One region of the Cytobacillus sp. SAFR-174 genome, then DNA from elsewhere that is predicted to be linked to it. Evidence: predicted binding sites of a transcription regulator. Region 1 holds the regulator's gene; each other region holds the start of a gene.
What was found. The regulator LexA, encoded in region 1, represses DNA repair genes until DNA is damaged. The targets are predictions, from matches to a motif close to CGAACATATGTTCG.
Positions count from the first base shown of each region.

Region 2: the regulator LexA is predicted to act here: its motif matches at 2,668-2,681, upstream of ACTHRG_RS14570 (YolD-like family protein).
Region 3: the regulator LexA is predicted to act here: its motif matches at 4,519-4,532, upstream of ACTHRG_RS17360 (Y-family DNA polymerase).
Region 4: the regulator LexA is predicted to act here: its motif matches at 4,368-4,381, upstream of uvrB (excinuclease ABC subunit UvrB).

Region 1 is NZ_JBQCMZ010000001.1:414,693-422,612, reverse strand. It holds gene tkt (transketolase) at 1-1,434, opposite strand, end outside; gene ACTHRG_RS02075 (DUF896 domain-containing protein) at 1,657-1,890, opposite strand; gene ACTHRG_RS02070 (YneB family resolvase-like protein) at 2,035-2,682, opposite strand; gene yneA (cell division suppressor protein YneA) at 2,692-3,024, opposite strand; gene lexA (transcriptional repressor LexA) at 3,181-3,804, shown strand; gene ACTHRG_RS02055 (DUF4257 domain-containing protein) at 4,088-4,372, shown strand; gene glnA (type I glutamate--ammonia ligase) at 4,486-5,820, opposite strand; gene ACTHRG_RS02045 (MerR family transcriptional regulator) at 5,922-6,329, opposite strand; gene ACTHRG_RS02040 (aminotransferase class I/II-fold pyridoxal phosphate-dependent enzyme) at 6,517-7,788, opposite strand; gene hflX (GTPase HflX) at 7,802-7,920, opposite strand, start outside.
Region 2 is NZ_JBQCMZ010000013.1:84,579-92,498, reverse strand. It holds gene ACTHRG_RS14580 (hypothetical protein) at 61-354, shown strand; gene ACTHRG_RS14575 (FUSC family protein) at 384-2,561, opposite strand; gene ACTHRG_RS14570 (YolD-like family protein) at 2,707-3,045, shown strand; gene ACTHRG_RS14565 (MEDS domain-containing protein) at 3,230-3,781, shown strand; gene ACTHRG_RS14560 (GNAT family N-acetyltransferase) at 3,802-4,560, shown strand; gene ACTHRG_RS14555 (YhbD family protein) at 4,759-5,382, shown strand; gene ACTHRG_RS14550 (polymer-forming cytoskeletal protein) at 5,400-6,113, shown strand; gene ACTHRG_RS14545 (spore germination protein) at 6,224-7,657, shown strand; gene ACTHRG_RS14540 (Ger(x)C family spore germination protein) at 7,701-7,920, shown strand, end outside.
Region 3 is NZ_JBQCMZ010000018.1:23,781-31,700, forward strand. It holds gene ACTHRG_RS17330 (alpha/beta hydrolase) at 161-1,087, shown strand; gene ACTHRG_RS17335 (hypothetical protein) at 1,131-1,667, opposite strand; gene ACTHRG_RS17340 (iron-sulfur cluster biosynthesis family protein) at 1,839-2,165, opposite strand; gene ACTHRG_RS17345 (CDGSH iron-sulfur domain-containing protein) at 2,288-2,506, shown strand; gene ACTHRG_RS17350 (hypothetical protein) at 2,540-2,689, opposite strand; gene ACTHRG_RS17355 (YolD-like family protein) at 2,774-3,109, opposite strand; gene ACTHRG_RS17360 (Y-family DNA polymerase) at 3,125-4,384, opposite strand; gene ACTHRG_RS17365 (SDR family NAD(P)-dependent oxidoreductase) at 4,651-5,445, opposite strand; gene ACTHRG_RS17370 (MBL fold metallo-hydrolase) at 5,446-6,420, opposite strand; gene proC (pyrroline-5-carboxylate reductase) at 7,082-7,912, shown strand.
Region 4 is NZ_JBQCMZ010000005.1:94,704-102,623, forward strand. It holds gene ACTHRG_RS07110 (methionine ABC transporter ATP-binding protein) at 1-512, shown strand, start outside; gene ACTHRG_RS07115 (methionine ABC transporter permease) at 502-1,152, shown strand; gene ACTHRG_RS07120 (MetQ/NlpA family ABC transporter substrate-binding protein) at 1,171-1,998, shown strand; gene ACTHRG_RS07125 (M20 family metallopeptidase) at 2,128-3,336, shown strand; gene ACTHRG_RS07130 (alpha/beta-type small acid-soluble spore protein) at 3,485-3,760, opposite strand; gene ACTHRG_RS07135 (DUF2198 family protein) at 3,910-4,146, shown strand; gene uvrB (excinuclease ABC subunit UvrB) at 4,543-6,522, shown strand; gene uvrA (excinuclease ABC subunit UvrA) at 6,530-7,920, shown strand, end outside.

The DNA.
Region 1 (7,920 bases):
TTCTACAGGCTCATGCGTTGGGCCGTCTTCACCGACAGCGATACTGTCATGTGTGAATACATACGTAACAGGCAGATTCATAAGAGCAGCCAGACGGATTGACGGGCGAAGGTAATCAGAGAACACGAAGAATGTTCCGCCGAAGACTTTTAATCCGCCGTGAAGCGCCATTCCATTCAATGCAGCACCCATTGCAAACTCACGCACACCGAACCAGATGTTCCGGCCATCAAATGATTCAGCCGTAAAGTCACCCGACCCTTTGATCATTGTTTTGTTGGAGCCTGCAAGGTCTGCAGATCCGCCAAAGAATGAAGGCAGATTCTGAGCGATAGCATTTAGCACTTCTCCTGAAGAAGCACGGCTGGCAAGGCTCTTTCCTTCTTCATAAACAGGGATGTCTTTATCCCAGCCTTCAATAAGCTCACCATTGATCGCCTTCTCCAGCTGTTTCCCTAACTCAGGATGAGATTCCTTGTATTTAGCAAAAAGGTCTTCCCATTCCTGCTGCTTTTTCGAACCGTTTTCAACAACTTGCTGCTTAAAGTGATCATATACTTCCTGTGGCACATGGAAGTCTTCTTCGAACGTCCATTTATAAGCCTCTTTTGTTAATTTCAATTCATCAGCACCAAGAGGAGCGCCGTGAACATCAGATTTGCCTGATTTGTTTGGAGAACCATAGCCGATGACTGTTTTCACTTCAATCATTGTCGGGCGGCTTTCATCCTGTTTCGCTTCTTCAATTGCATTTGCGATTTCGTGAAGATCATTGCCGTCTTCTACACGGATGTACTGCCAGCCGTATGACTTGAAGCGCTGTTCAACACTTTCAGAGAAAGACTTATCAAGGTCTCCATCAAGTGAGATATCATTTGAATCATAAAGAACAACCAATCTGCCAAGCTTCAAGTGGCCGGCAAGGGAAGCAGCTTCAGCCGAAACGCCTTCCATAAGGTCTCCGTCACCGCAGATGCTGTATGTATAATGATCAACAACATTGAAGTTGTCTTTATTGTATGTTGCAGCCAGGTGGCGTTCAGCCATAGCCATACCGACAGCCATAGCAATACCTTGTCCTAATGGACCTGTTGTTGCGTCAACACCTGGAGTATGGCCGAATTCAGGGTGACCAGGCGTCTTGCTTCCCCACTGTCTGAACTCTTTAATGTCATTCATGGAAACATCATAGCCGGAAAGATGAAGAAGGCTGTATAAAAGCATAGAGCCATGTCCGGCAGAAAGAACAAAACGGTCACGATTGAACCATTCAGGGTTTTTCGGATTGTGGTTCATGAAGCGTGTCCAAAGTGTATAAGCCATTGGAGCAGCTCCCATTGGCATGCCCGGATGGCCGGAGTTCGCCTTTTCAATGGCGTCAATTGATAAAGTACGAATAGAACTGATGGATAGTTCATCTGTGTGATTAAACATTCAATACATCCTTTCGAGTAGTAATTCTTCACTCTTAATATTATCGGGTGTCCCTTTTTTTCACAACCAATAGGGTCAGGTAAAGGACAAAAAAAGCCGGTTTGTTACTATATTGACACAAAAAGATCCGGCATATGTAAAAAAAGCGGAGATAGGTCAGTATTGCCATCTCCTCTATTAAAAGAAGGAATACAGCGCTGTGTATCCCTTGCAATTATACTATTAGTGAAGGCGGTTTTTATTTTGGAATTCTTTCAGTTTTTTCGGTGTTACATCGTTCCCTTTCGGGTCAACGATTGTAACGCCCTTCAGCGTGTTTAACATGCCAGAGCGGAAAGTCTCCAAATACTCTTTGCGCAAAGACGTCTGTTCTTTCGCTTCTGATTCTGTTAGTCCGGATTCCTTGGCCTTCTTTGCCAGTTCATTAATTCGGGCAAGTTTTTGTTTAGGCAGCATTTATTAAAACTCCTTTATATCAAAAGTTAACCTTTGAACAATTCTGATGGAAGTTTTTATTATACAGCAGCTTCAGATATGGAACAATACTGAAACTCAAATGCCATCATACTAAAAATGAGCACCTTTTACAAGAAAAGTGCTCTACTCAGAAAGCGAATCAATATGTTCTTTGTACCTTCTATGGACGGTTGCTTTGGAAATATTATAGCCAAACCCCCTAAGCGTCGCAGCAATTTCAGCAAACGTTAACTCGTTTTTCCTCAGCCGGACAATTTCCTCTATCGGGACCTCTATTCTTTCCCTGCCGCCATTTGCACCCTGATTACTTAGGTTTTTCTCGGGCCTGTATCCTTTATCAACAGCTCGCTGCATGCCGCGTCTGATTTTGATGTTATGCAGCTTTCTCTGATACTCCTCAACCATTCCTACAATGCTCAGCACCATCGAATCTGATTCCGAAAGCTCCAGTTTGCCGTTATTTGAGATGCTGTATAACTGGACTTCCTCTTTAAAGATGCAATGGAGAATCGCAATCTTCGCATTTCCCCTCCCCAGCCTGGTTTCATCCTGGATGAGAACAACATTAATATCCTTTTTTTTAATTAAGTCTAAAAGTTCCAATATACCGTCTCTTTCAAGATCGTATCCGCTGGCCTGTTCGCGGATGACCTTGGCTACTTGAAAGTCATGCTTTTCTGCCAGGTTCAAAAGCTCTTCTTCCTGTCTTGAAAGGGACGTTTCCTGAGTATCCTTTGTTGTACTAACTCTGCAGTAAATTATTGCTTTCATAACTTCTCCTTATTCGTTAAGGTCTGAACTGGCAAGCTCTTTATATGGCTGGTCATCCAGGGCTTTTACTGGAATGACAATTTCATCACCCGGAAAAATCCTTCCTGCCGCTATCCCATTATTTTGTTCTACCCAATTTATAAATTGATCTGTTGACAGAGAATGCTCAGAAGAAAAATTTTCAGCAATCTTCCATAATGAATCACCTTCTGCAACAGTGACTTTCACAAACTTTTCTGTATCAGGTGTTTCAATGAGCACGAGTAATATAAACGATGCTGCCAAGCTTAAAACGAAGAGAATAATAGCATAGGAATATGATTTCCACAATTTGTTCAGCATAATAAACCACCTTAAAAGAATGTATGTTCGTATTTGTTGATCTCATTATATACCGAACATTTGTTTTGCGTCAATATAAATTCGAACTTATGTTTGTATCATATGGTAATTGATGCTATAATTGAGACAATTAAAACACATACGAGGTGCGTAAAGATGGTGAAAATATCAAAAAGACAGCAAGATATATTAGAGTTTATAAAAGAAGAAGTTAAATTGAGAGGATATCCCCCTTCTGTAAGGGAAATCGGTGAAGCAGTCGGCCTGGCTTCAAGTTCGACCGTTCACGGTCATCTGGCCAGACTTGAAAGCAAAGGGCTGATCCGCAGGGACCCTACAAAACCTCGTGCTATTGAAATTTTAGATTTGGACGAGGCTTCTAACATTCCCAAGGTCAGTGCAGTTAATGTCCCAATCGTCGGTAAAGTAACTGCAGGGCAGCCGATAACGGCAATTGAAAATGTTGAAGAATACTTCCCTCTTCCGGAAAGAATGGCACCGGCTGACGAGCATGTATTCATGCTTGAAATCATGGGAGAAAGTATGATTGAAGCAGGAATCCTTGATGGAGATTATGTAATTGTCAAACAGCAGAGCACTGCAAATAATGGGGATATAGTAGTTGCGATGACAGAGGAAGATGAAGCGACTGTCAAGAGATTCTTTAAAGAAAAAGACTTTATCCGTCTGCAGCCGGAAAACTCCACAATGGAACCAATAATACTTCGAAATGTTTCTATTCTTGGCAAGGTTATAGGCGTATACCGTCACATGCATTAATAGATTATTAAGAAGCAGGCATCTCTGCCTGCTTTTTGTTTTTTCCAATTTTAAGAAGGTTATCAGTTCCTATTACCTGGTGCTATCACCTAAATCCTACGAAAGTAACTGATACTTTTATTCAAACATAAGGTTACAGTCATGAATGACTAATTTATTATTCAGAAAATTCGGTATTTTTATGCATGTTATTTTATATTCACTTTCAATATAATGGTAATACACCGAGAATCAACCTAAGGTCGCTTGTCCAAAATCTCGACTTTAGGAGTGTGAAGAAAAAATGTTTTTGAACATTACCTTCGCTTTGTTGATTGGTGGGCTGGTCGGTGTCGTTGGACATATTCGAAAAGAAGGCAAAATGGTTAAACCCAGAAGGACAAAAAAATTCATCTATCTGGGGGTCTTTGAAGAGGTAATCATGGGGGCTTTAGCGGCTGTTTTTTTGGTCGTATCTTCAGATCCTGACTCTGCCTTAAAAGTAGTTCTACTGGCAGTAATTGCAGGATTTGGAGGAGATGCACTGCTGACATGTCTCGATTTCTTAAAAATAAGACACAAAGAATAGAGAGATGCAGAGAGATAGAAATTGGTTAAAACCTCGTTCATTTAAAAACGGGGTTTTTGCATTTTCCATAATGACAACCCCTGACTTTATCAGCCAGGGGTTGTCATATTTTCTTAGTACATGCTCAGGTACTGCTCGCGCTCCCATGGATGCACTTGCGTACGGAACATATCCCACTCGATTTCTTTCGCTTCAATGAAATGTTCAAAAATGTGATCGCCAAGAGCAGAAACAATTACCTCATCTCTCTTTAGCTCTTCAAGGGCCGCTGCCAAAGTAGGAGGCAGATCTTTGATTCCTTCTTCCTCACGCTCTTCTTTTGTCATTACATAGATATTGCGGTCCACTGGAGCAGGAGGAGTCATTTTATTTTTGATTCCGTCCAGGCCAGCTTTTAATAATACAGCCATAGCAAGGTATGGGTTCGCAGCAGGGTCTACGCTCCGCACCTCAACACGTGTACTTACTCCGCGGGAAGCAGGGATACGGATGAGAGGTGAACGGTTTTGAGCAGACCAGGCAACATAGCAAGGTGCTTCATAGCCCGGTACCAGACGCTTGTATGAGTTAACGATAGGGTTTGTCACAGCTGTAAATGCAGTTGCATGATTCACGATACCAGCAATAAAGTGGCGGGCGTCATCACTTAGCTGAAGATCGCCGGTTTCATTGAAGAATGCATTTTTCCCATCCTTGAATAGTGAAACGTTGCAGTGCATTCCAGATCCGCTGACACCGAATAATGGCTTAGGCATAAATGTCGCATGCAAGCCGTGCTTGCGTGCAATGGTTTTAACAACTAGCTTGAACGTCTGAATCTGGTCACAAGCTGTTAAAGCATCCGCATATTTGAAGTCAATTTCGTGCTGGCCAGGTGCAACCTCATGGTGGGAAGCTTCAATTTCAAAGCCCATTTCTTCGAGCTCAAGTACGATATCACGGCGGCAGTTTTCGCCAAGATCAGTCGGAGCAAGGTCGAAGTATCCGCCATTGTCGTTTAGTTCCAGAGTCGGCTCTCCTGCATGGTCAAGCTTGAAAAGGAAGAATTCCGGTTCAGGCCCTAAGTTAAAATCAGTGTAGCCAAGGTCTTCCATTTCTTTAAGGATGCGTTTTAGGTTGCTTCGCGGATCGCCAAGGAATGGAGTTCCATCCGGATTATAGATATCACAAATCAGACGAGCCACTTTGCCTTTTTCTGCAGTCCAAGGAAACACTACCCAAGTATCAAGGTCTGGATATAGATTCATGTCTGACTCTTCAATTCGCACGAAACCTTCGATTGAAGATCCATCAAACATCATTTTGTTATCAAGCGCTTTTTCAAGCTGGCTGATTGGAATTTCCACATTCTTAATTGTTCCAAGGATATCCGTAAACTGTAAACGGACAAATTTCACATTTTCCTCTTCTGCAATACGTTTAATATCTTCTTTAGTAAACTTAGCCACTGGTAGTTCCTCCCTTAAATTTACATGTGTAATTTATTTTTTGCTCTGTTAATGCGCGCCCGGAAATCCAAGACATTATCAACGAGCTAAAAACGGCTTTCTTAATGGAAAAAGCGGTGGATGTTACCCTGACGGGATGAAGAGCGATTAAAACGGCCCGCCTGCACAATTTCCTTGCGCAGAAGCTTCCGGATTTCTTCATCCGATAGATCGCGTCTCCCTTTTTCAGCTTGTTTATTCATGGTTTCAGTTAGCGCTTGCTGTTCTTTAACGAAAAATAGCTGCTTGATCCCGGCCATGTTCACACCTTGATCAATTAAATCTTTGATTTCCAGAAGGACATCGATGTCGTTTAAGGAAAAAAGCCTTCTGTTTCCGTCAGTTCTAGCTGGAGATATCAATTGGTGTTCTTCATAATAGCGAATCTGCCTTGCAGTCAGGTCAGTCAGCTGCATGACAGTACCAATTGGGAAAAGCGGCATGGAACGTCGAATTTCGCTTCCAGTCAACTATTTCTCCCCCATTTCAATTACTTCTTGAGTTTATTATATGTAATGTTAGAAAATCTGTCAATAGAATGTTAGGTTTTATAACATGATTTTTTCAAAAAATTTTTGCCTTTCATATTTTCATATAATTCTCAGTAAAGCAAAAGAAAGGGACAACTAACTATGTAGCTGTCCCTCTTATATTTACCTAATTTATTTGGACTAAACCCTTTTCCAGCAATTGGTTCAATGCTATGCATACAGCCATTTTTACATGCGAATAGGTAAGGCCGCCCTGCACATAGGCAACGTACGGAGGCCTTATTGGACCGTCTGCGGTCAGCTCAATGCTGGCACCCTGTATAAAAGTACCCGCTGCCATGATGACATCATCTTCATATCCCGGCATATAAGCTGGGTAGGCGGTTACGTGGGAATTAACAGGTGATGCAAATTGAATCGCCTGGCAGAACCTCACCATTTTTTCTTTATCATCGAATTGAACAGATTGAATTAAATCAGTTCTTTTACTATTCCATTTTGGATTGGAGTTCATTCCAAGCCGCTCAAGCAGTGCTGCTGTAAAAACAGCCCCTTTCAATGCCTGGCCGACAACGTGTGAAGCAAGGAAAAAGCCCTGATACATTTCCTGAAGGCTGTACAGGGACGCACCTGCTTCTGCACCAATTCCCGGGGAAGTCATTCTGTAGGAACAGGCTTCCACCCATTCTTTCTTCCCGACAATATAGCCGCCAGTCTTGGCGATCCCGCCGCCAGGATTCTTGATTAGCGACCCTGCCATCAAATCTGCCCCAACATGGCAAGGCTCCCTGTCCTCTACAAACTCCCCGTAACAATTGTCAACAAAAACAATTGCATCCGGCTTAATTTCTTTTACAAACTGAATCATTTCATCTATTTGTTCAATTGTGAAGGATGGTCTTGTTGCGTATCCTTTAGAACGCTGAATGCCAATCATTTTCGTGTTCGGCTTGATTGCTTTTTCAACCGCAGAGTAATTGATGCTCCCATCTTCATTCAGCGGGATGCTATTGTACCCAATGTCGAACTCTTTCAGCGAGCCGTTGCCTGTTCCGCGGATTCCAACGATTTCTTCCAATGTGTCATACGGCTTTCCTGTTATGTACAGCAATTCATCACCCGGCCGCAATACGCCAAAGAGTGCAATGGAAATGGCATGGGTGCCGGAAATAATCTGAGGACGCACTAATCCTGCTTCCCCGCCGAATACTTCTGCATATATTTCCTCCAATGTATCCCTGCCGATATCATCGTAACCGTAACCGGTTGATGGAATGAAATGAGAATCGCTGACTTTGAAATTTTGAAAGCTCTTTAATACACGGAATTGATTCTCATCAATCCGCTCATCAATGTTCTTTAATACTTCTGAAATTTGCTGCTCCACTTCTTTTACAATCGGCTGCAGCTTTTCTCCTTGTGATAACTGTTGAAACATGATGTTCTCCTAACTATACGGTATATTTCGTTAAAGGTCCTGAGATTTGATGGTCTTCGAGGTAATAGCCCTTGCAGACATAGAGTTCTTTGTCTTCATTAAAAGTCAATTCCCTCAGGATGGTTTCATTCT
Region 2 (7,920 bases), on a different contig from region 1:
AATATCTGCATACGCTAATACTGAAATTTATCCTGAGGAGGACTAGACATGCAGAATGAAGTGAATGAACTAATGCAGATTAGCCCAGATGATGACTTTAGGAGGCCATTTGGTTTTGGGAGACCTTTCGGGTTTGGCAGGCCGTTTGGTTTTGGGAGACCGTTTGGATTCGGAAGACCATTTGGGTTTGGAAGACCATTTGGATTTGGCAGGCCGTTCGGTTTTGGCTTCGGGTTTCCTTTCCTGGGAGGTCTGCTTTTGGGAAGTGCTTTAGCTCCGCCATTCGGATATGGTTATCCTTACCCATATTACGGTTATCCTTATTACTCATATCCTCCATATTACTATTATTAATCTCTTTATAAATAAAAGAGGAAGGAGCATTATTGCTCCTTCCCTGCACCAAGCTCTTCTGCCAATTCCACAATCGCTTTGTTGATTCTCCAGACGAAATAAAGATGATGAATCAAGTCACGCTGGGATTGCTGCCTTGGTGGTGCCATTCGTTCAATTTGTTCTCTTTCCCGGTCCAGACTATAGACAAGTGTGCCGTCTCCGCTTTCTTTGATCAGGTCCATTAATGTTTCAATATTTAATTCAAGTTTCTCCTCCATTCTTGTGAAAACATCGACCAGCTCATCAGGATAGTCGAATCCTTTCCGGTAGGAGGAAGCCACCAGATGTCTTGCATAGTAATTGATGGCTGAAAAAAGGGTGATCCATCTGTTAACGTCAGCATGGCGCGGAGATCCGGGTTTCTTTATCAGTGATTGCGCTTCGACGTTTATGGTTTTAAGCTTTTGATCCAATAAGAAGCCTTTGCCTGAAAGCTCCTTAACATTCACATCTTCCCGGAAGCTTCGCACATATGCCGTGACATACGGTTTCAGTTCCTGAAGATAATCATTTATCGTATCGGCCACTTTATCCTTCGTTTTTTTAGGAAAAATAAATAGAGATACGCCGAATGCAATGCCGGCACCGGCAATCGTATCGATAACCCTGGAACTGATAAGGGAGAATGATATTCCGCCAAGTAAAAGGTCATACATAAAAGCGACCAGCATCGTAATAAACATGCTCATTAATGTATAAGAGACTTCAAATAAATAAAAAGAGAAGAAAACTGCTGCAAAAATGAGCGTGATTTCCAGCACAGAATGGCCGCTGACCACTCTGGCAAGCGTAAATCCTATCACTGCCCCGATAATCGTTCCAACTGACCGCTGAAAACCTTTCGTATAAATGCGCCCGATTGATTCGGTTCCGAGCAGAACGATAAAGGCTGTTAAAAGAACCCAATAAGGCTGGTCAGGCGAAAGAATCTGTCCAGCAATGATGGATATGATGGCAGCAGTCAATGCCTGAAATGCTTTTTTGGTGGAAGGTTTGAGGCTCTTATCTTCTTTAGGTGATTCATCCTCATCGGGCGTCTCTTCAGATACTTCTATTTCATTGTCTTTTACTTTATGAAGCGCCTGCTGTATAGTTATGCCGCCCTCAATGACATGGTTTGCAAGGGACTCGATCCGCCTGATCAAGTAAAGCCATCCTGCCGGTTTGTCTTCCCTGTTGAACAAATCCATAATAAGCAGGCGAAGTGCCTGTACAGCAAGCTCTGCTTCACGAAGATTTTGTTCTTCATATTGATGGGCAAGAACTTCAGCGTCACGGAGAGAGCGGGTGACCCAGACCAGGAGGTTTCTCAGCTCTTCTATGTCAAGGGCATTCGCTTTTTTTAAGTTCCGGATGGAGTCAGTCAGCGTTTCAATCAGCATGCCTGTATCAAATATATATAATCTCAGCTGGGATGGGGTCAGCCCGGGCCATAATTTCTGCACATCATCCTCATTGATATACTCTGAAACGATTACAGCATAATCCCGGAGTTTCAGCACGTTTCTCCGCAATTCTTCCCGCTGATGAGCAGTCATACGCTCTTCCTGCATTCCCTCAATTAAGAGATTGAAGGTAAAATTACTTTGGAAATGAAAGGAGCGGATGCTTCTTTTCAGGTTTTTCGCGGTGTCCTGAAAAAGAATAAAATTGAACAGGAAAGCATACGCGACCCCAATCCAGATCCCGAAGTAAAAGGAAGGAAGCTGGCTGGCTGATAATTGCAGAATAGATGAGAAATAAAGTGTCATGAATGCGATCATGCATAATGAGAAATAGCGGACACCAAAGCGGGTCAAATAAAAGCTTAAAAATATTAATGCAACCATTGAAATATCGGTAAAGATTGTGCTTTCTGCCAGCAGTGAACCGATTGATACTCCTGCCATTGCTGAAAATCCAAGGAGGCCGGTTGTGAGCATTTTCCCTTTTTTAGAGTCATCCATCACAATCATGATGCCAAGCATGCCGGCCATTCCGGAAACAATTGCCGGAGTAAGGGCGAGAGCGGCATCTGCCCCAGCCAATTGCATAAGAAATAAAGTTGTAAATACCGACGCCATTAAACTTAATGTGGCTCGTCCGGCTTTTTGAAATCGGATAAGTCCGGGATCGGACGCCAGCAAGCTTCCAAGCCACCGGTGTTTGATTTGCATCTGCTTCATTGTTTCACCAATCTTTTTTTAGAGAGTTAAAGTGTATTTTACCATTCGTACTTTTATTATCCAAATGAACCAACTTAAGCTTTTTCTGTTTTTTAGGTTTTAAAATCGAACAAATGTTCTATAATAAAGTATGGAGGGATTTATTATGCCGCTAAAAGACAGAGGGAAAATAAAATGGCAGCCTGCTCACTTCATGCCGGAACACCGGGCGATGCTAAGAAAGCTGGAAAGAGATCAAATGGCGCAAAACAAGCCGCTCATTGATGAATATGAATTGGAGGAATATGAAAACAAAATTCACTATGCAATGGAATATGCTTATCTTTTGAAAGTAAAAGTCTGGCGGGAAGGATTTTTCCTCGAATACAAAGGAAGGGTAAACCGACTGGATGGCATCAGCAGAAAAATTTATCTGCAACTGGAGAGCGGGGATCTTGAGAAAATTAACTTTGATGAAATAGCCGGGGTGGAAGCGGAAGAATGAATAATATTTTATAATTGCAGCAGACTCGAGGAACTTACCTCGAGTTTTTATATGGGCCGTGGACCGCAAACCTGGAGAAAATACATCCACTTTTTTCAATTTTTAGATATAATAAGAAAGAGCAGCTGGGAGTGAGTAGCGTTAAAGTACATCAAACATTTTTTCGTTATAAGGAGTCTTATCAATGAATGAATTGTTAACAGATTTACTTGATGATCTGCAAAAGTCAAACGGTGGCCATATTCTTTACCACTATGATCAAATGGATTGCTATCTTCAGAATGCGGTCTCATACATAACGGCTGGTGTCAGATGCGGCGGACATGTTTTATTTGTGGAGAATGATCGGAATTATTTTCTTATTGAAAAAGAATTAACTAATATGTTGGGAAAAGAGGAATTAAACAGGGTTCATTTTACGAACAATTTTGATTTTTATTACTCTAACGGTAATTTTAATCCTGGTACAGTGTTCAACTTTTTTCTTAAACACATTCAGCCATATTTAGATAGCAATACTAAGATATTTACATGGGGTTTGGTTGAGTGGGGGAACGTGAAGGACTACATTCCGTTAGTGGAACAATATGAAAAAAATCTAAGCAATGCCATTTCTGACCATGGCCTGATTTCCCTGTGTGCGTATGATAACAGAAATACCCCTCCGGAACTAAAGGAGAATTTAATGCGCTGCCATGATGTGCTCATAACAGATAGAGAGTATAAATACCTATAAAATGTTTTTAGGAGAAACCGATGAAAAAGATCACATTTCATGATATTTATAAACCGGGACACAGTGTTCTGGAAAATGACCTAATTATTCATAACCATAATCCTGACATGCTCCTTCAGTATGACAGCAATTTTATTGCCTTTAAAAGAATGCCTTCCGTTCAGGAGTTTGAAGAGGCACATCAATATTTAAGAGATTTTCATCAGAAAAAGGGCCAAAAGCATGTAAGATTTTATTTTCCGGATGATGAGGAGCTTTCTGGAGAGCTTGTGGCTTTCTTTCAGCAGGATAAAGATTATACGGTTGGGTTCCTGGAGTTATTTGCGATTCTTCCGGCTGAATTTCCGGAAGTCCAGGAAAGGGAAGAAATTAAAGTTGAAAATGTTACGGATAAAACATGGAACGATTATTTGGAATTTCAGTATGAGCAGGATTCGGTATATGGGGAAAACTTCGCAGAGAAAAAGAAAGCTCAGCACTTAAGAAATTACAAAGATGAAAGTATTCAGCAGCTTATTGCATTTTATAAAGGAAAGACAGCCGGATCTGTTGATGTCATTATCAAGGAACGAACAGCTGAAATTGATGGATTGATGGTCCATGAGGATTTTCAAAAAAAGGGCATCGGCAGCTCCCTGCAGAAATCCGTGATGGATCAGTATAAGGATAAAACGATCATTCTTGTGGCGGATGGAGAAGATACTCCAAAAGAGATGTACCGAAGGCAAAATTACCGGTATATTGGAAAGCAGTATAACTTATTAAAAGTATACGAATGAAGGGAAACCTGGTTCTATATGAGCCAGGTTTTTTTGTGTCAATAAAACATTGTTTTACAGTAAGAAACTTGAACAGTATTGATTTCGTGGTGAATTCCGGAAGATTTGTCGAAAAAAATCAGGAAAAAAAGAATAAAAACACATTTCATACGTAACAGTGTTATGTTACAATCGTATCATCAGAAAGGAGTCCTGGAATTGAGCGATGAATTAATTTCAAAAAAAGAGGTTCTGGATTTAACTGGGATTTCATATGGACAGCTTTACCGGTGGAAAAGGAAGAACCTGATACCTGAGGACTGGTTTGTCAGGAAATCAACTTTTACAGGGCAGGAGACTTTTTTTCCAAAAGAGAAAATCCTCGAGCGGGTTGAAAAGATACAGAAGATGAAGGATAGCCTTTCTTTGGATGAGCTGGCTGATTTGTTTTCATTGAATGCAACGAATCTGAAGCTGCCAAAGGAAAGTCTGATGGCTAAAGGAATAGCTTCTGATCCGGTTATGAATATCTTTCTGGACACACAGGGGGAGATTCACGAATTCAATTATTATGAGATTTTAAAGCTTTATATACTTTCCAGCCTGCTGGAATCGGGGGATATCCATATCGAAGAAGGGAAAATGCTCCTTCAGCTATTAAATGATCATCAAGAGATTCTGCAGCAGCCAAAAGCTGTGATCTGCTTCATTCGAAAACTCGGCATGTCCAGCTGCCTGGCTTCAATGAACGGGGAACAGGTCCTTCTCGAAAAAGGGACAAAATTGGCTGCCGCTATATCGGTAGAGCAATGTGCTGAGGAATTAAAATCCAAATTGGCATAGGAGGAAATGCTGTGGAAATGAAAACACTGGGGAACTTAATCATTAATGGAGTTGGATCGGTTAATGGAGGAACTTTTAATAAAGTCGAAATCAATGGAAAGGGCACGGTAAATAGTGATATAGAATGTGAGAGATTCAATTGCAACGGTACGGGGACGATCCATGGAAACGTAAAAACCGAAAAAGGAAAAATCAGCGGTGCAGCCAATATCCATGGAGCAGTTAAAGCTGAATCTTTAAATATTAACGGCTCCGCATCCATTTCAGAAGCTGTCCACAGCCAAAAGCTTGAGGTTGCCGGGAATTCCTCCATTGGAGGTTCTGTAAAAAGCGATGAAATGGTAGTGAATGGAAAAGCAAAGATTGCAGGAGACTGTGAAGCGGAGGTTTTCCGCGCGGAAGGGGCTTTTAAGATAGATGGTTTACTAAACGCAGAAACGATTGATATTAAACTATTTGGAGAAAGCAAAGCGAAAGAGATTGGCGGAAGAAAGATTAAAGTGGCACAGCATAGAGAAAGCCTGTTTAAATTGATCAAATCGCTCTTCCCCCTCAAGCTTGAGGCAGAATTAATTGAAGGTGATGACATCGAACTTGAAGGCACCTCAGCTCTTGTCGTCAGAGGCAAAAATGTCAAAATCGGCAAAAATTGCGAGATTGGACTAGTGGAATACTCCGGAGAATACGAATGTTCACCAGACTCAGTGGTGAAAGAATCCCGGTTAATATAGAATCATGAAAACCTAACCTGATTGGTTAGGTTTTTTTATTAAAAAGGCAAGATATTCATAATACCCGGGCACACTAACAAACAAGATTCGTTTTCCAAAGGAGATTTACTGTGTTCCGGAAACATTACAGTCACCATAAAAAGATAAGCAAGAGTATTCACTCTAATATTCAATACTTAACAGAGCAGTTTGGCAACAGCTCCGATCTATCAGTCCGAAATATAATACTTTCAAACCATGGAAAAGCAGCCCTCATACATATCCAGGGGATTGTTGACGACCAAAGCCTGCATGACAATGTTCTGCATCCTATTCTTGCCTTTAGTCATGAACAGAAATCTATTCAAAATTGGTCCGATGAAATATCTCAGATCATTTCAGTTCCTAAGGTGACTAGCATTGATGAATGGCCTGAATTAGTAGACGGTCTGCTGAGCGGGGACACGGTTATTTTGATAGAGGGGCAGTCAGAGGCAATCCTTGCCGGAACAAGAAAGATTCAATCAAGGTCAATTTCAGAACCTACCACACAAACGGTGGTGAAGGGGCCAAAGGATGGGTTTACAGAAAATTTAGGTACGAATATTTCGCTGATTCGCTCCAGAATACAAAATAATCAATTAAGAATTGAACAGACAAAAGCAGGGAAAGTGACCAAAACGGATATAGGCATTTTATATATGGAGGGCATAGCGAAAGAGGAAATCGTCAAGGAAGTGAAGGAAAGAATCAGTAAAATCGATATGGACAGTATATTGGACACAAATTATGTGGAAGAAGCCTTAAAGGACAACAGGAAAACGATCTTTCCCCTCTTCCAGAATTCAGAGAGGCCAGACGTGGTCTCTGCTAACCTTTTAGAAGGGAAAATTGCGATCATTATACAGGGGACACCATTTGCATTGATTCTGCCGGCTGTTTTTATCCAATTTTTTCACTCTCCTGAAGACTATTATGCCAATTACCTGGTGAGTTCTTTTTTAAGACTCATTCGGGTTGGCTCGTTTTACGTTAACATGTATGCATCGGCCATTTATTTGGCCCTGATCACGCACCACCATGGCTTAATCCCTACTACTTTAATGGTGACGCTCATGGCACAAAGAGAACAGGTTCCTTTTCCAGCCATTGTGGAATTACTGGTAATGGAGCTAGCCTTCGAAGTCCTGCGGGAAGCCGGGATTCGAATGCCAAGGGCCATTGGTCCGGCTGTTTCCATTGTAGGGGCACTTATTCTCGGGCAGGCTGCAGTCGAAGCAGGCTTTGTTTCAGCGGCAATTGTGATCATCGTGGCGACGACAGCTATCTCAAGCTTCACACTGCCTAACCCTAATATTGTGAACACCGCACGCCGAATGCGTTTCATTCTTATTTTTGCCGCTGCTTTTATTGGATTCTATGGAATTATCCTGTTTTCCTTATGCATTATTCTGCACCTTTGCAGCCTTAAATCAGTAGGAGTCCCATATCTCACTCCACTCTCACCGGTCAGAGTCAGCGATTTGAAAGACAGTTTAGTCCGGATAGGCACCTCATCCAAGTGAGGCTCCTTGATCGGAAGTCAAATAAAAGAGCAGGGATGAACGTATGAAAAAAGTCATTTCAGTCCTGTTGATAATGGGTTTACTAACGGGCTGTTCCAATTATAGAGACTTAAATGAAGTCGGTTTAATAATCGCCATTGGCATAGACCTCCCCCAGGAAAGGGAATCAGGCTATCGGGTCACGTATCAACTAATCAATCCGGGTTATTTTTCGCAAAATGGGGCTGGAAGCAGCCTTCCAGTTATTAATTACACAGTCGAAG
Region 3 (7,920 bases), on a different contig from region 1:
CATCGCACGACCGAAAGCAGCAGCTTTTGGAGGACGTGGCGTTCTTAGTCTTTGTCCTTATTTCGGGCCTTTACATTATAAAGCGAGGCGACTTGCCCTAGGAGCCGCAGCTGGATTGGGCAGTAAGACTGCGATAAAGAAAAAAGATGGAGGGATGGGTTTGAGAAGGTTTTTGCGTTATTTATTTTCCATCGTTCTCTTTCTTTCATCACTCGGCGTCTATTTTACAAATAGGCTTATGTTTATGAAAAAGAAGGAAGATGACTTTATTTTAGAAAGGGAGAAGGAGTCCGGCAGACTTGATCTTATCAAGTATGAAAGCCTCCCGAAAAGAGAAGTTCTTATTCCCTCCCCATTCGGCTATAACTTAAAAGCCGTGGCTGCTGAACCCCATAAAAACAGCCGCTATATCATTATTTCTCACGGGGTTACGGAAAATAAAATGAACTCGATTAAATATATGAACCTCTTTCTGGAACGGGGGTTTAACGCTGTAATCTATGATCATCGCCGCCACGGAGAATCCGGGGGAAAGACGACAAGTTACGGGCATTATGAAAAGTTTGACTTAAAAGCAATTGTTGATTGGCTTAAAGCTGAAAAAGGGCCTGGTATCCAGATCGGCATTCATGGTGAAAGCATGGGAGCTGCAACCATGCTCCTTTATGCGGGGATGCTTGAAGACGGTGCCGACTTTTACATTGCTGATTGTCCTTTTTCTGATTTTAAGGAGCAGCTGGCTTACCGTTTAAAAACCGAGATGAAGCTGCCCGCGAAAGTCTTTTTGCCTGTTGCTGATCTATTCCTGCGGATGCGGGAGAAATACTCCATTGCGGACGTTTCGCCTATTTCCGTTATAGAAAATATAAAGAAGCCCATCCTGTTTATCCACAGCGAAAAAGATGATTTTATTTTGCCGACCATGTCCGAAGCTTTGTATGAAAAGAAAAAAGGTCCTAAAAAACTTTACCTTGCTGCCAATGGGATCCATGCCCAATCCTTCAACGAAAACAGAGAGGATTATGAAAAAGTCATTGACGAGTTTTTGGAGCAGTATGTCAGCAGCAAAGATACTTTTTCGCAATAATAGAAGCAGCTGGCTCAATGCAAGCCAGCTGCTTTATATAGCTCTAATTTTTCTTTTTCTTTATGATTTCCTTGCCGTCTGCCGACAGCCCTCTGGCAGTATGATAGTCTCCCATTTTAAAATAATAGCGTTTGTTTTCTTTTTTTATTATAGCCGCTTCTTCAAATTTTTCTTCCTTGCCGGCCACTTCTACTTTTTTAATATCTCCGCTTTGAATTTCACCAAAAATTATTGGTAATCTGTTTTCCAGATTACCTTCCTTATCGTAATCATAGAAAGTATCTGAATAAACGGTCATATGTTCATTCTCATAATGCTCCCAATGGTTATGGCCCTCATTTTTCCAGCCCTTTTTGTCACTGCCTTTCAAATAGGCAGCTGCCATGGCCTCGATCTCATTTTGTCCATCATTCTGCTGCGTTAAATACAGCAGTATGACTCCATCTTTTACTTTTTCTTTATGTAAGATTTCTTTTACATTAAATGGAATTCCATCATCAATCGCCTGGCCCATTGTTGCTGTGCTGCACCCCGACAAAATCAGGAAAGCTGCCGCCAGAAAAAATAACTTCCACTTCATTCGAATCTCCCCCAATCAGCACTCTCTTCACCCATAATGACAAACATCTTGTTATCTAACCTTTTACTAATATATTAAAACCTTATTTTCCAGAATTTTGGAAGGGTATTTTTACCTATGCAGCCTATTAAAAAGACCGCCTTCCCACAGCGGCCGTCAGCTAATTCATTATTATTTTGTTTTATCAATAAAGCTCATTCTCGGGTTTAAATACTGATTCGGGCTTTTTAACTGATAGCAGTTTGCCTTCTCTGAAAAGTCTATCGTTAAATTTTCATCCAAAAATACTTCCTTGGATTTTTCCACATATATGCTGCCGGTGTTTGTTTTGATTTCTCTGTCATCTTCATCAAGCTCATCAACAAGCCAGAGTGCAGCCACTCCGCTTACAACACAGCCGCAGCCATCTATATCATACTTTAGTTTTATGAATCCATCTTTGCCGGCAATCCGTCCCGATAATTTTTCTGCCGCTAATTCAGTTAGTGTAATTTCCATGTTGTAAAACTACCTCCCCTTTGCATATGCTGATTTTAACACAGATAGGGATAACATGCTTCTGAAAGAGACATCTGCTATTCAGCCACCAAAATAATGTTTTTTAGAAAGGATGATTGGATATGTCCAAGGTGCAGATTAAAGTAATGGATAATGGATCGCTGCGTGTAACAGGTGATGTAGAGTTAATTGATATGGATGGCAATAAATTCGAAACAAAAAAAACCTTCTCCCTTTGCCGTTGCGGAAGATCCTTGAATATCCCATTTTGTGATGGCACTCATAAAGGAACTTTCCAGTCCTGTGTCCGTGCAGAGAAAGCTCCTGATGAAAAGCAATAATGGTGGAAACGGGGATAGCCATCCCCGTTTTTTTCATTTTTCATTTTTTGTTTTTGCGGGTGTCGCTCTTTCATCCTGTACTATCCCTTGAAGCCGTTCCCGGTCCCTGTCCGTACTGTCTTCCCCGGCCCCTGGTGCGGCGTTGGCCATTGGCAGCTGTTCAAGTTCTTTTCCGCTGGGCATCTTCATACACCTCCCTGCTGTTAAGGTGCTTCACCCGCCTTAAAACTACCCCGCTTAAATTCATCCAGTACAGTCCAGCCAGCCCTACTCTTCCGTGAACCGCGCATCCGCTATATCGTTAATGGAAATACGGTGAATTTCCCCAAACCGGTCAACAACATGAAGCTTTTGGCCAAGGTCATCCCAATAATGAATGCTCCCGATAACCAGTTCATAATTTCTGCCCCTGTAATGTGTAAGTGTAACGTTTTTTTGAAATTCCATTGCTTCCGAAAGAATTTCATTCATATATTCCATCTTCTGCTCATCCAATTCCCGCTTTTGCTCGTATGTGTCTTCCTTTGCCCAGTCTCTTAAGAGCTTTACATGTTCCGGCAGCATCATGGAAGTCCATTTAATTCTGCCCCGATCGCGAATCATAAGCTGACCCTCCTTTTACATTTTATGGCCGCCAACCAATGTCGCACGGTGTTTGGCGGTTCCTGCGCCTGTATAAGAGACGGCTCTCAGCAGAGCTCCTCTTCCAAACTTGGAGCGGATCCGGTCGACAGTATAGCCGAGCTCCCTTTTTTTCCAGCCATCCAAGTCGAACAGACTCAGCTGCATTTCGCAGTCATCCATAATATTGCCGAGGGAAATGGAAATCTGCCGTACTGTTTTCCCCTCATAATTCTCGTCAAAAAGCTCGAGGCAGACCCGATAAAGATCCATCGTAATATTGGTTGGCTGATCGACTGTCCTGGAGCGATAAAACCCCCCTCCGAATTCATCCTGGCTGTAGCCAAGGCCAAAGCTGATGGTTCTGCCGGCTTTGCGATGGCTGCGGGCCCTTCTTGCCACTTCTTCACACATCTCAAGGACCACATGCTTAATTTCCTTTTCCTCTTTGTAATCCCTCAGTAAAATCTGGCTTTTGCCGAAGCTGATCTGCCCTGCCATAATCGGCGCGCCTATTTCCGACAAATCAATCCCCCATGCATGGTGATAGAGCTGGTTGCCCATAATCCCAAACTTCTTCTCGAGTTTAGCCAGATCATAGCGGGCAAGCTGGCCGACTGTAAAAATCCCCATTCCATTCAATGTCTTTTCAACACGGCGGCCGATGCCCCACATTTCCCGTAACGGGGATATATTCCACAGCTTTGTTTTTACATCTCCATACGTCCATTGTGCAACTCCCTTTTTTTTCGCCTCAAGGTCCAGGCAGAGCTTTGACATTAGCAAATTAGGCCCTATTCCTATGGCACAGGGAAGCTGAAATTCCCGTTCAATATCATCTTTTATTTTCCAGGCAATCGTCTGGGCATCACCCCAGAGATGCACTGCGCCGTCTACTTTTATAAAGCTTTCATCGACACTGTACGTATGGATGGCTTCCTTGGGGACATATCGGTTAAACACTCTGGTGATTTCAGTGGAGATTCTTAAATAAGTCGCCATTTTCGGCTCCTCAACTCGAATGCGCGGATCTTGGGGGACCTCAAAAAGACGGGACCCTGTCTTTATTCCAAACTCTTTTTTCATTCGCGGAGAGGCCGCCAGAACAACGCTCCCCTTCCGTTCCACATTCCCGGCAATTACAAGATAGCAGTCAAGAGGATCCAGACCAAGCATGACAGCAGAACAGCTTGCATAAAAGCTCTTCATATCAACACACAAAATTTGATTGTTCGGCATTGAGCTGTAATCAACCATGACTTCGACATCCTCCTTCAAAAAAAAGCGTAAGGCGCTGCTTATCAGCTTCTATGCTGCATAGCCCCTCTAAACTCCCAAAAATATATATTACAAGAACATTCGTTCTGTATATGTATACCCATTATATTAAGCGAATATGCGTTCGGTTTCAATGGAAATTTTACGCGGTTTTTCTTAAAAGCGGTTCTTTCTCCCCGGGATAGACGCCTCATCAGCCAAAAACAAAAGAAGCTGCAGGCACTTGGCTGCAGCTTCTGAGCTTCTTATTTTTGATTGAATGCGCGTTTTCCAATTTTTTCGAACAGTCCTGGAAAAAGGGCATAGATAATGCTCCCTGCATTCATCCACCGCGGAAGGTTGATTTCCCTGACAGGCCGCAGCATGGCATTGACTACCTTGCGGGCCACGTATTCAGGCTTAAGCATAAATTTGCTGACATTTTTCACGTATGTGCCCTTTTCATCTGCAATCGTAAAGAAATTGGTTTCAATCGGTCCAGGGTTAACTGCAGTCACAAATACACTGCTGTCAGCAAGCTCCATCCGAAGGCTGTTTGTATAGCCAAGAACCGCATGCTTGGTTGCGGAATAGACACTCGATTTCGGTGTGGCCATTTTGCCGGCCTGTGAAGCGATATTAATAATATGGCCGCTCCTCTGTTTCCTCATCACTGGGAGCACCATGCTCGTGCAGGCCATTAAGCCAACAACGTTTACATCAAACATTCCCTTTATTTCTTCAACTTTTGCTTCATGCGCCTCGCGGAAAACACCGAAGCCGGCGTTATTCACAAGCACATCTATGTGACCAAACCGGGCAATGATCTCTGAAAAAACAGCCGAAACTTCGTCAGTGTCTGAAACATCAAGCTTATACACATATACATCGACTGAAAAGCGCTTCCGCAAGTCTGCCTGCAGCTCCTGCAATTTGTCAAGGCTGCGGGCAAGAAGGACAAGATTTGCTCCCCTTTCGGCACAAAGGACGGCCATTTGCGCCCCGATTCCGCCTGATGCACCGGTGATAATCACATTTTTATTTTTTAATCTGTCTGACAATCAAACCACCTCTTTTGATGCGGAATACAAGAATGCTTCATCCTCTTTATTTATATAAATCTCTCCTATTGAATGCAAATAGTCAAGCTGTGCGATTGTTTCAGAAATGGTCAGGGAAAGCTCCTTCTCATAAACCTTCGGAAAAAGGCGGCGGCACACCTCAAAAACAGTGAGCGATTCGGACTCAAGCCATGCCTTTACTTTCATTGCCCGCTCATGCTGGCGGCCAAGCCTTTCGCTTATTAACCCATTCACATTTGTAATATCCTCCCCATGTCCGGAATAAAAAAGGGATATCGGCAGCTGCCGCAGTTTTTTCAGAGACTCGTTATACTGAAGCTGCGGCTTCGGCCTTTCCGCATTGCCGGGAAGCGGCGGCTCCAGGATAGGGTTAGGTGAAATGTGTGCAAGCAAATGGTCTCCTCCAAGGAATACACCATCTTTCTCCCTGAACAAACCTATATGGCTCTGTGCATGCCCGGGGGTCTCCGTTACCGTCCAACCGTTAAGCCCTTCAGGCTGGCTGCCTTCCTTCAGTTCTCCTGTCAGGGTACGATTGCAGGAATAGCGCAAAGTCTTTTTCATTTTGTTAATAAAGGAAGCATACCTTTCAGGAATTCCAAATTCGTTAAACAGTTTTATGTAAAACTCATCATGAAATTTTAGAAATTCGTCAGTACGGGACAGCCACCTTTGGTTAAACGGGTGCCCGAACACATCAAGATTGTCCGGGAAAAAGTCAAGCAGTCCGGCATGATCGGGATGATGATGTGTGAGAACAACCTGTTCAAAATCACCGGGAGTTAAATTCAGCTCTTTAAGCTGGGATTTTAAAGCTTCCCATGCTTCATCCGTTTTAGGCCCTGCATCGACAAGAGTCAGCTTTTCCCCTTTTACTGCATATACATTAACGTCGCCGACAGGAAAAGGTGTCGGGATAACAAGCTTTGCAATACCATCCTTCCATTTTGCCATTTTACAATCCCCCTAAAATCACTATATTTAAATAAAATAAAGCTGTTTTTCTATATACTTCCTCAGGCATGCTTCCTTTAAGTAAACTGTTCAGTTATCCCCTTAAAAAATCAGCATTTGCCATACGCATATATTAACGGAATTCAATAACATAATTTAGAAATTTACATATATAAAAATAAGTGTACCGTTCTTTTTAGTAATTGTCATTATTTTCACATAATTTTTATGTAATATTGATAATTTTTCAAAAAATACTTCTTGACAACTAAGTGTGTCTTCTTGCATAATCACAATTAAAATTTGATTTTCATAAATCAAAGCTGTACTCTACAGCAGAAACATGGCGATGAATAAGATTAGTAAATGGAAAACGGCGAAAGAGAGTGAAGCTCGAGCGGCTGAAAGGCTTCACCGTCCACTTGACCATTGAACCTGCCTTATGAGCTGTTAGGAAAACCTAAACGCACCCCCGGCGTTATCGGGATCGAGATGCCTTTTCAAAAACACAGCGGCTGCGGCAGGCATGCTGCACGAAGAAAGAAAAGGCAATGAAGGTGGTACCGCGGAAGCAAAGTCTTTTCGTCCTTTACTGGATGGAAAGGCTTTTTTATTTTTAACAGCCGGTAAATAGAGCAACAATAAGGAGGAATAACAGCAAATGAAAAAATTAGCTATTGTAGGAGCAGGATCAATGGCAGAAGCGTTAATATCAGGAATCGTCGAAAGCCGGCTCATTACCGGCAGCAATATTTGGGTGACAAACAGATGCAGCAGGGAAAAGCTGCAATCCCTGCAAAAAGCCTATGGCGTTCAGGCCACTTATAATCTTAGTGAACTGTTAAGCGGGGCTGACGCTGTTATTTTAGCGATGAAGCCAAAAGATGCTCAGGAAGCCATCAATCTCATAAAGCCTTATTTACAGGAAGACATGCTGATCATTTCCGTACTCGCCGGAGTTTCGATCGAAAGCATTGAACTTTTGGCAGAAAAAAAGCTGCCAGTCGTAAGAGCAATGCCAAATACATCAGCAGCAGTCGGAAAATCAGCAAGCGCCTTATCGGCTAATGAAAGAGTGACCAAAGAACAGATGAAAGCAGTAAGAGGCATTTTTGATACAGTGGGAAAATCAGCATTTGTTGAGGAAAAACAGCTGGATGCTGTAACAGGCCTGTCAGGCAGCGGACCGGCATATATTTACTATCTTGCGGAAGCTATGGAAAAAAGCGCGGAAGAAATCGGGCTCGAAAAGGGTATGGCGAAAGAATTCATCATCCAGACACTCATCGGGGCAGCCGAAATGCTGGCCCGATCAGCCAAGGACCCCGAGCAGCTTAGGAAGGAAGTAACAAGCCCTGGCGGCACCACTGAAGCAGGTGTAAAAGTGCTTGAAGCGAACGGAGTGCAGGAAGCTTTCATTGAATGCATCAAGGAAGCGACAGCCCAATCGAGGCGGCTTGGCCAAAGCTTCAGCAGCACCGTCAAAATTTAGCTGGCAGC
Region 4 (7,920 bases), on a different contig from region 1:
AGACCACCAGCTCGATCCTGCAGCTGCTGAAAAAAATAAATAAAGAATACAACATTACCATTCTGATCATTACTCATGAAATGTCTGTTATCAGGGAGATCTGTGATCGTGTCGCTGTTATCGAGGCAGGGAAAATTATTGAAGAAGGAACCGTCTTCAATGTCTTTTCCTCACCAAAAACTCCAACAGCGAAAAACTTTGTCAGCACGGTTATGAATGATCAAATACCTGACTCCATTAAGCAAGTAATTGAAAAACAGCAGGGGCTTCAAAAGGTATTCAGAATCAACTTTGTCGGAAACTCTGCAGGGCAGCCGCTGCTTTCTCAGGTTGCCAAAAAGTTTAATATCGACTTCAACGTCCTGTTTGGAAATATTACTGAACTGCAGGGAACACCATTTGGCAACCTGATTGTCGAATTCCAAGGTCCGGACAGTGAAATCAAACGTGCTATTCAGTATATCAGCCAGGAAAAAGTTTCAATAAAGGAAGTGACATCACGTGCTAGTTAACCAGGAAAAAATCATCGAAGCCTTAATCGAAACGGTCCAAATGGTGGCATTCTCCTTGCTGTTTTCAGCTTTTATCGGACTGCCGCTCGGCATATTGCTTGTTGTGACAAGGAAAGGGCATCTGCTGGAAAACACCGTTGTTTTTAACATCATAAACAGCATTATTAATATTTTCAGATCAGTCCCCTTCATCATTCTAATGGTAGCCATCATCCCAATCACACGGATGATTGTCGGAACATCGATTGGAACTGCTGCAGCCGTAGTGCCGCTCGTCTTTTATGCAGGACCATACATTGCGAGATTAATAGAAAACTCATTGCTTGAGGTTGATCCGGGAGTTATTGAAGCGGCAGAAGCAATGGGAGCGACACCTGGCCAGATCATTTTAAAGTTTCTGATACCGGAAGCACTCAGTTCGCTGGTATTAGGCTTTACCATTGCGACAATCGGTCTGGTCGGAGCTTCAGCCATGGCCGGGGCAGTCGGAGGAGGCGGCCTTGGTGACCTTGCCATTACATACGGCTACCAGCGATTCGATACAACCGTCATGCTGATTACCGTTGCAATTTTAGTGGTCATGGTTCAAGGCCTGCAGTCATTCGGAAATATTTTATCAAAAAAAATCAGAAGAAGATAACTTAGGAGGAAACACATCATGAAAAAACTGTTTTTATCATTCATTATTTTAGCATTGGCTGTGTTCACTGCGGCATGCTCAAGCACAACAGGCGGAGAAGAAACAAAGAAGGTTAAATTGGGTGTCAGCGGATCAGATACACGCATCTGGGACTTTATTGCCGAAAAAGCTGAAAAAGAAGGCATTGACATTGAGGTTGTGACTTTCTCTGACTATGTGCAGCCAAATGTAGCCCTTGCAGAAGGTGATCTTGATGTAAATGCATTCCAGACTGTCGCTTATTTCGACACTTTTATTAAAGAGCATAATATGGATCTTACACCGATTGCGACAACTGTTTTAGCACCAATGGGTCTTTATTCTGAGAAAGTAAAATCTGTAGAAGACATTCCGGAAGGCGGCAAAATCGCCATTCCAAATGATGCTTCTAATGGCGGAAGAGCCCTTCTTTTACTGGAGGAAGCCGGCCTGATCAAATTATCCGAGGACTATGACGGAAATCTGGACTTGAATAAAATCGTTGAAAACAAAAAGAACCTTGAATTTGTAGAAATGGTATCAGCGCAGACGCCGCGTGCACTTCCGGATGTGTCGGCTTCAGTCATCAATAACGGAATTGCCGTAGACGCCGGATTCAACCCAACTAAGGATTCAGTGTTTATTGAAAGCGAAACCGCTACACCTTATGTAAATATCATTGCTGTAAGAACAGAAGACAAGGATAACAAAACGCTTAAGAGAATTGCGGAACTTTACCAGGAAGATGATGTAGCTGATTTCATCACGAAAGAATATGACGGAAGCATGATCCCGACGTTCATTCCATTAAGTGATATTGGCTGGTAATTAATTTATCGCAGTCTAACGGGCAGTAAGACCCCCACACCAAGACTCAGAGGAATCAAAGGAGGATAAGTGGGGGATAAGGAAAATCCCCACTGATTTAAGTTTCACTTTATAAAAGGAGGAACAATGATGACGGCACCTGTAAAAGCACTATCCGAACTGAAAGAAGCAATCAGGAAGAATGTTGATGATAATAAGGAACTTTACCTTTCTGCAAGCCATCAGATCCATGCAAACCCGGAAATAGGGAATGAGGAGTTTTTTGCCTCGCGCTTGCTTTCAGGCATTCTTGAGAAGGAAGGATTTGAAGTGGAGCGGGCAGTGGCCGGGCATGAAACAGCTTTTCTGGCCCGGAAAAAATCCGCTAAACCGGGGTCGTCCATTGCATTCCTTGCAGAATACGATGCTCTTCCAGGACTGGGCCATGGATGCGGCCACAATATTATAGGCACAACAAGTGTGGCGGCAGCCATTGCATTGAGCAAGGTTATTGATGAGACCGGCGGAGAAGCAGTAGTGCTTGGAACCCCGGCAGAAGAAGGCGGGCCAAATGGAAGTGCAAAAGGAAGCTTTGTGAAGCATGGATTGCTTGAAGGCATTGATGCTGCCCTTATGGTTCATCCATCAAACCATACCCGCCTCACCAGTTCATCACTGGCTGTGGATCCGCTTGACTTCGAGTTTATCGGAAAGCCTGCCCATGCAGCAGCTTCACCGGAGGAAGGAATCAATGCTCTGGATGCAGTTATTCAGCTGTTCAACGGAATAAATGCTCTCCGTCAGCAATTGAAGGATGATGTGCGAATCCATGGAATTATTACACATGGCGGGGATGCTCCAAATATTATCCCTGAGTATGCAAAAGCCAGATTTTTCATTCGTGCTTCAACCAGAACAGATTTAAATGAGGTAACACGGAAGGTTAAAGCTGTCGCTGAAGGTGTTGCACTGGCAACAGGAGCAAAGCTGAATGTCATCGCATTTCAAAACGAAGTAGATAACCTGCTGTTAAACAAGACATATGACAAGGTGTTTAAAGAAGTGATTGAAGACTTGGGAGAAACCGTAGTGGAAGGGGACCGGGATGGAATCGGTTCGACGGATGCCGGCAACATCAGCCAGGTGGTGCCAACCATTCACCCTTATATTAAAATTGGTGCGGATAATCTCGTTGCCCATACTGTTCCGTTCCGGGAAGCGGCCGCATCTGCAAAAGGAGACGAAGCGCTGCTTACGGGAGCGAAAGGACTGGCACTCACTGCCTTCCAGCTAGTAACTGACCCGGAACTGCTTAAATCCATTAAACAGGAATTTCTAGAGCGAAAGGCTGCTGAATAAGAACAAAAGCTATCCTTTTGCGGGATAGCTTTTTTTTGTGAGTGTTTTCCTCAAATTGGAGAGTTGTTTCCCCAATTTGATGAGTCTTTTCCTCAAAATAAGTGTTCGTTTCCCGAATTTCCCCACTCTTTTCCCAAAGTTCACATTTCTACTGTTCCTTCATCCGTTCCTGTGCCATCCGGATAAGTTCCTTCACCATGCTGCCGCCAATCTTTCCGCCAACTGTTCCTGCCTGTTTGGATGTAAGCGTGCCATTATAGCCTTGCTTCAAAGGCACACCTGCCTCGCCAGCAATTTCATATTTCACAGCGTCCGGATTTTTTCTGTCAACATGATACCCCTGGTTTGCCATTACCTGATTTTTCAGCTGGTCCAATGCACCTCTTGATTCCGGTACTAGCGGGCGTCTTTTTCTTCTGGCCATGATGCATTCCTCCATAATAAATTCTTTTTCTTATTATGTGAAAGAACGCTTGGAATAACACTGAAAAAACTTGTACATCCTTCGGTGAAAAGCTATTCTAATGGTAGAAACCTTGAATTTTTGTGAAAAACCAAAAGAAGGTGTTTTAAATGGGATTAAAATATCTGTCAGCTCTTCTGCTTCCTGGACTGCTGGTATTGTTTTTTACGAGAGTCAGCTATAATCGTGTAATCGGGCTGGTGCTGACGGTGGGACTTATTGCTGCTTCTGTATATAAAGGCTACACCAATTCATTTGCCTTAATCGTTATAGACGCACTTTCGCTGACTGTCGGGTTTTGGTATGCCCAAAAATTGAATCCGAAAATAAAGCCAAGTGCGGAATGAAATTTGCAGAGCCTGTCGAACAAACCTATCGACAGGTTTTTTATTTAATGAGTTAAAAGCTGTATTTAGGCATACGTCATATCAGCTTATAATGAAGTTCAATCAAACGTTTGTTTGAACTCAAGGCAATCAATCAAACGTTTGATTAACCTTTCTTCGACACTCCCCTCAATGATTCGGCATATTTCCCAAGCAATATTTTCTCAGTGAAAACACAAAAACGAATATCCGTTCGCATATTATTGGTTTGTTTTAGGCTCTTTGTGGTAGAATGATGATATGAGTTTTGAGTAAAAAACTGACAAATCAGCGGTGCATCCCGGATCTTGAATTATCTCAATGCTGGTTTGTGATTAATATAAATAGATAAAAGTAATCTGAACGGGAGGCTTTTAGGTGAAGGATCAATTTGAATTAGTCTCAAAATATTCCCCGCAGGGCGACCAGCCGGGGGCGATTAAAGAAATAGTGAAGGGAATCAATTCCGGCAAGAAACACCAGACACTTCTGGGTGCGACAGGAACGGGTAAGACCTTCACGATTTCGAATGTCATAAAAGAAGTAAACAAGCCAACGCTTGTTATTGCCCATAATAAAACACTCGCAGGACAGCTATACAGTGAATTTAAGGACTTTTTTCCAAACAATGCGGTTGAGTATTTCGTCAGCTATTATGACTACTATCAGCCTGAGGCATATGTGCCTTCTACAGATACTTTTATTGAAAAAGATGCAAGCATCAATGATGAAATTGATAAGCTTCGCCACTCGGCGACTTCCTCCCTGTTTGAGCGGAATGATGTCATTATTATTGCCAGTGTCTCCTGCATATATGGTTTGGGTTCACCTGAAGAATACCGTGAAATGGTGCTGTCCCTCAGAGCCGGAATGGAGATTGAGAGGAACCAGCTTCTTCACAGGCTCGTTGACATTCAGTACGAGCGCAATGATATCGACTTCCAGCGCGGTACCTTCCGTGTACGCGGAGACGTTGTCGAGATTTTTCCGGCATCACGGGATGAGCATTGTATCCGTGTAGAATTTTTCGGAGACGAGATAGACCGGATCCGTGAAGTGGATGCCCTTACAGGTGAAATAATGGGTGAACGTGAACATGTTGCGATTTTCCCGGCATCCCACTTCGTAACGCGTGAAGAAAAAATGCGGATCGCCATCCAGAACATTGAAAAAGAGCTGGAAGTGCGCCTTGCTGAATTAAGAGAAAACGATAAGCTTCTTGAAGCACAGCGCCTCGAGCAGCGGACTCGCTATGATCTTGAAATGATGAGGGAGATGGGCTTTTGTTCCGGAATTGAAAACTACTCCCGTCATCTTACGTTAAGACCTCCTGGTTCAACACCGTACACCCTTCTGGATTACTTCCCGGAAGACTTCCTGATTGTGATTGATGAATCACACGTAACTCTGCCGCAAATCCGCGGTATGTTCAATGGTGACCAGGCAAGAAAATCTGTGCTTGTGGACCATGGTTTCCGTTTGCCTTCAGCGATGGATAACAGGCCGCTTACGTTTACTGAATTCGAAAAGCATGTGAAGCAGGCTGTTTTTGTTTCGGCAACACCCGGTCCTTATGAGCTTGAGCATACACCGGAAATGATTGAGCAGATTATTCGCCCAACCGGTCTGCTTGATCCAACAATTGATGTCCGTCCAATCGAAGGTCAAATTGATGATCTCATTGGCGAAATCCAGGATCGTGTTGAGAAAAACGAACGTGTTCTTGTTACCACTTTAACGAAGAAAATGTCCGAGGATTTAACTGACTATTTAAAGGAAATCGGCATTAAAGTGCAGTACTTGCACTCAGAGATAAAAACGCTTGAGCGGATTGAGATTATCCGGGAGCTTCGTCTTGGCAAGTACGATGTGCTGGTCGGGATCAACCTTCTGCGGGAGGGACTGGATATTCCTGAAGTATCCCTTGTTACCATACTTGACGCTGATAAAGAAGGTTTCCTCCGTTCAGAACGTTCACTCATCCAGACGATTGGGCGTGCAGCACGTAATGCAAACGGCCATGTCATAATGTATGCAGACCGGATTACGGACAGTATGGAGAAAGCCATCAGTGAAACAAAGCGCCGCCGTTCCATTCAGGAAGAGTACAATGAGAAGCATGGCATCACACCAATGACTATCCAGAAGGATATTCGCGATTCGATCCGTGCAACCCATGCGGCAGAAGAGCAGGAAGAATACCAGCCGTCAGCAAGGCTCGGCAAGCTGAACAAGAAAGAGCGCGAGAAACTGATCGGCGATATGGAAAAAGAAATGAAGGAAGCGGCCAAATCCCTCAACTTCGAAAGGGCTGCCGAGCTTCGTGATTTAATATTAGAGCTGAAAGCGGAAGGATGACGAAAAAATGGCGATGGATAAACTGATTGTAAAGGGTGCCAGAGCCCATAATCTGAAAAATATAGATGTCACCATTCCAAGAGATAAGCTTGTCGTCCTGACCGGACTTTCAGGTTCAGGAAAGTCCTCTCTGGCCTTCGATACAATTTACGCTGAAGGTCAGCGCCGCTATGTGGAATCATTATCTGCTTACGCAAGGCAATTCCTCGGTCAGATGGATAAGCCTGATGTGGATGCGATCGAAGGACTGTCTCCGGCAATCTCTATTGACCAAAAGACAACAAGCCGAAATCCTCGTTCCACAGTTGGAACAGTGACAGAAATTTATGATTATCTGCGATTATTATTTGCACGGGTGGGGCGTCCCACCTGCCCGATTCACAATATCGAAATCTCCTCACAGACCATTGAACAAATGGTTGACCGGATAATGGATTACCCTGAGAGAACAAAGCTCCAGGTTATGGCTCCCCTTGTTTCCGGCCGAAAAGGGACACATGTAAAAGTGTTCGAGGATGTGAAAAAGCAGGGATTCGTCCGCGTCCGTGTCGACGGAGAAATGATGGATCTCGGTGAAGAGATAGAGCTGGAAAAAAACAAAAAGCATTCTATAGAAGTAGTAATCGACCGCATTGTCGTAAAAGAAGGCGTAGCGCCAAGGCTTGCAGATTCATTGGAAACTGCTTTGAATCTGGGCAATGGCAAGGTGCTTGTGGACGTCATTGGGGAAGAGGAACTGCTGTTCAGCGAGAATCATGCCTGCCCTCAATGCGGCTTTTCAATCGGTGAGCTTGAACCGAGAATGTTCTCATTTAATAGTCCATTTGGTGCCTGTTCGGAATGTGATGGATTGGGATCTAAGCTTGAGGTTGATGTTGATCTGGTAATACCTAATAAGGGTCTTTCATTAAAGCAAAATGCCATTGCGCCCTGGGAACCGACAAGCTCTCAATATTATCCTCAGCTGCTTGAGGCTGTCTGCAATCATTATGGGATTGATATGGATTTGCCGGTTAAGGATATCCCTGAACACTTGCTTGAGAAAGTTTTATACGGATCCGCCAAGGACAGCATCTATTTCCGATATGAAAACGACTTTGGCCAGGTAAGGGAGAATTATATTCGTTTTGAAGGTGTCATCCGCAATGTGGAGCGCCGCTATAAAGAAACAAGCTCTGATTATATCCGGGAGCAAATGGAGAAATACATGGCCCAGCATCCATGTCCTTCCTGCAAAGGCTACCGTCTGAAGCCGGAAACTCTTGCAGTGCTAGTATCCGGAAAGCATATCGGCCATGTAACAGAATATTCGATTGAGGAAGCATTCAGCTTCTTTGAGGACCTGACACTGTCTGAAAAAGAAATGAAGATTGCCAATCTTATTTTCCGTGAGATTAA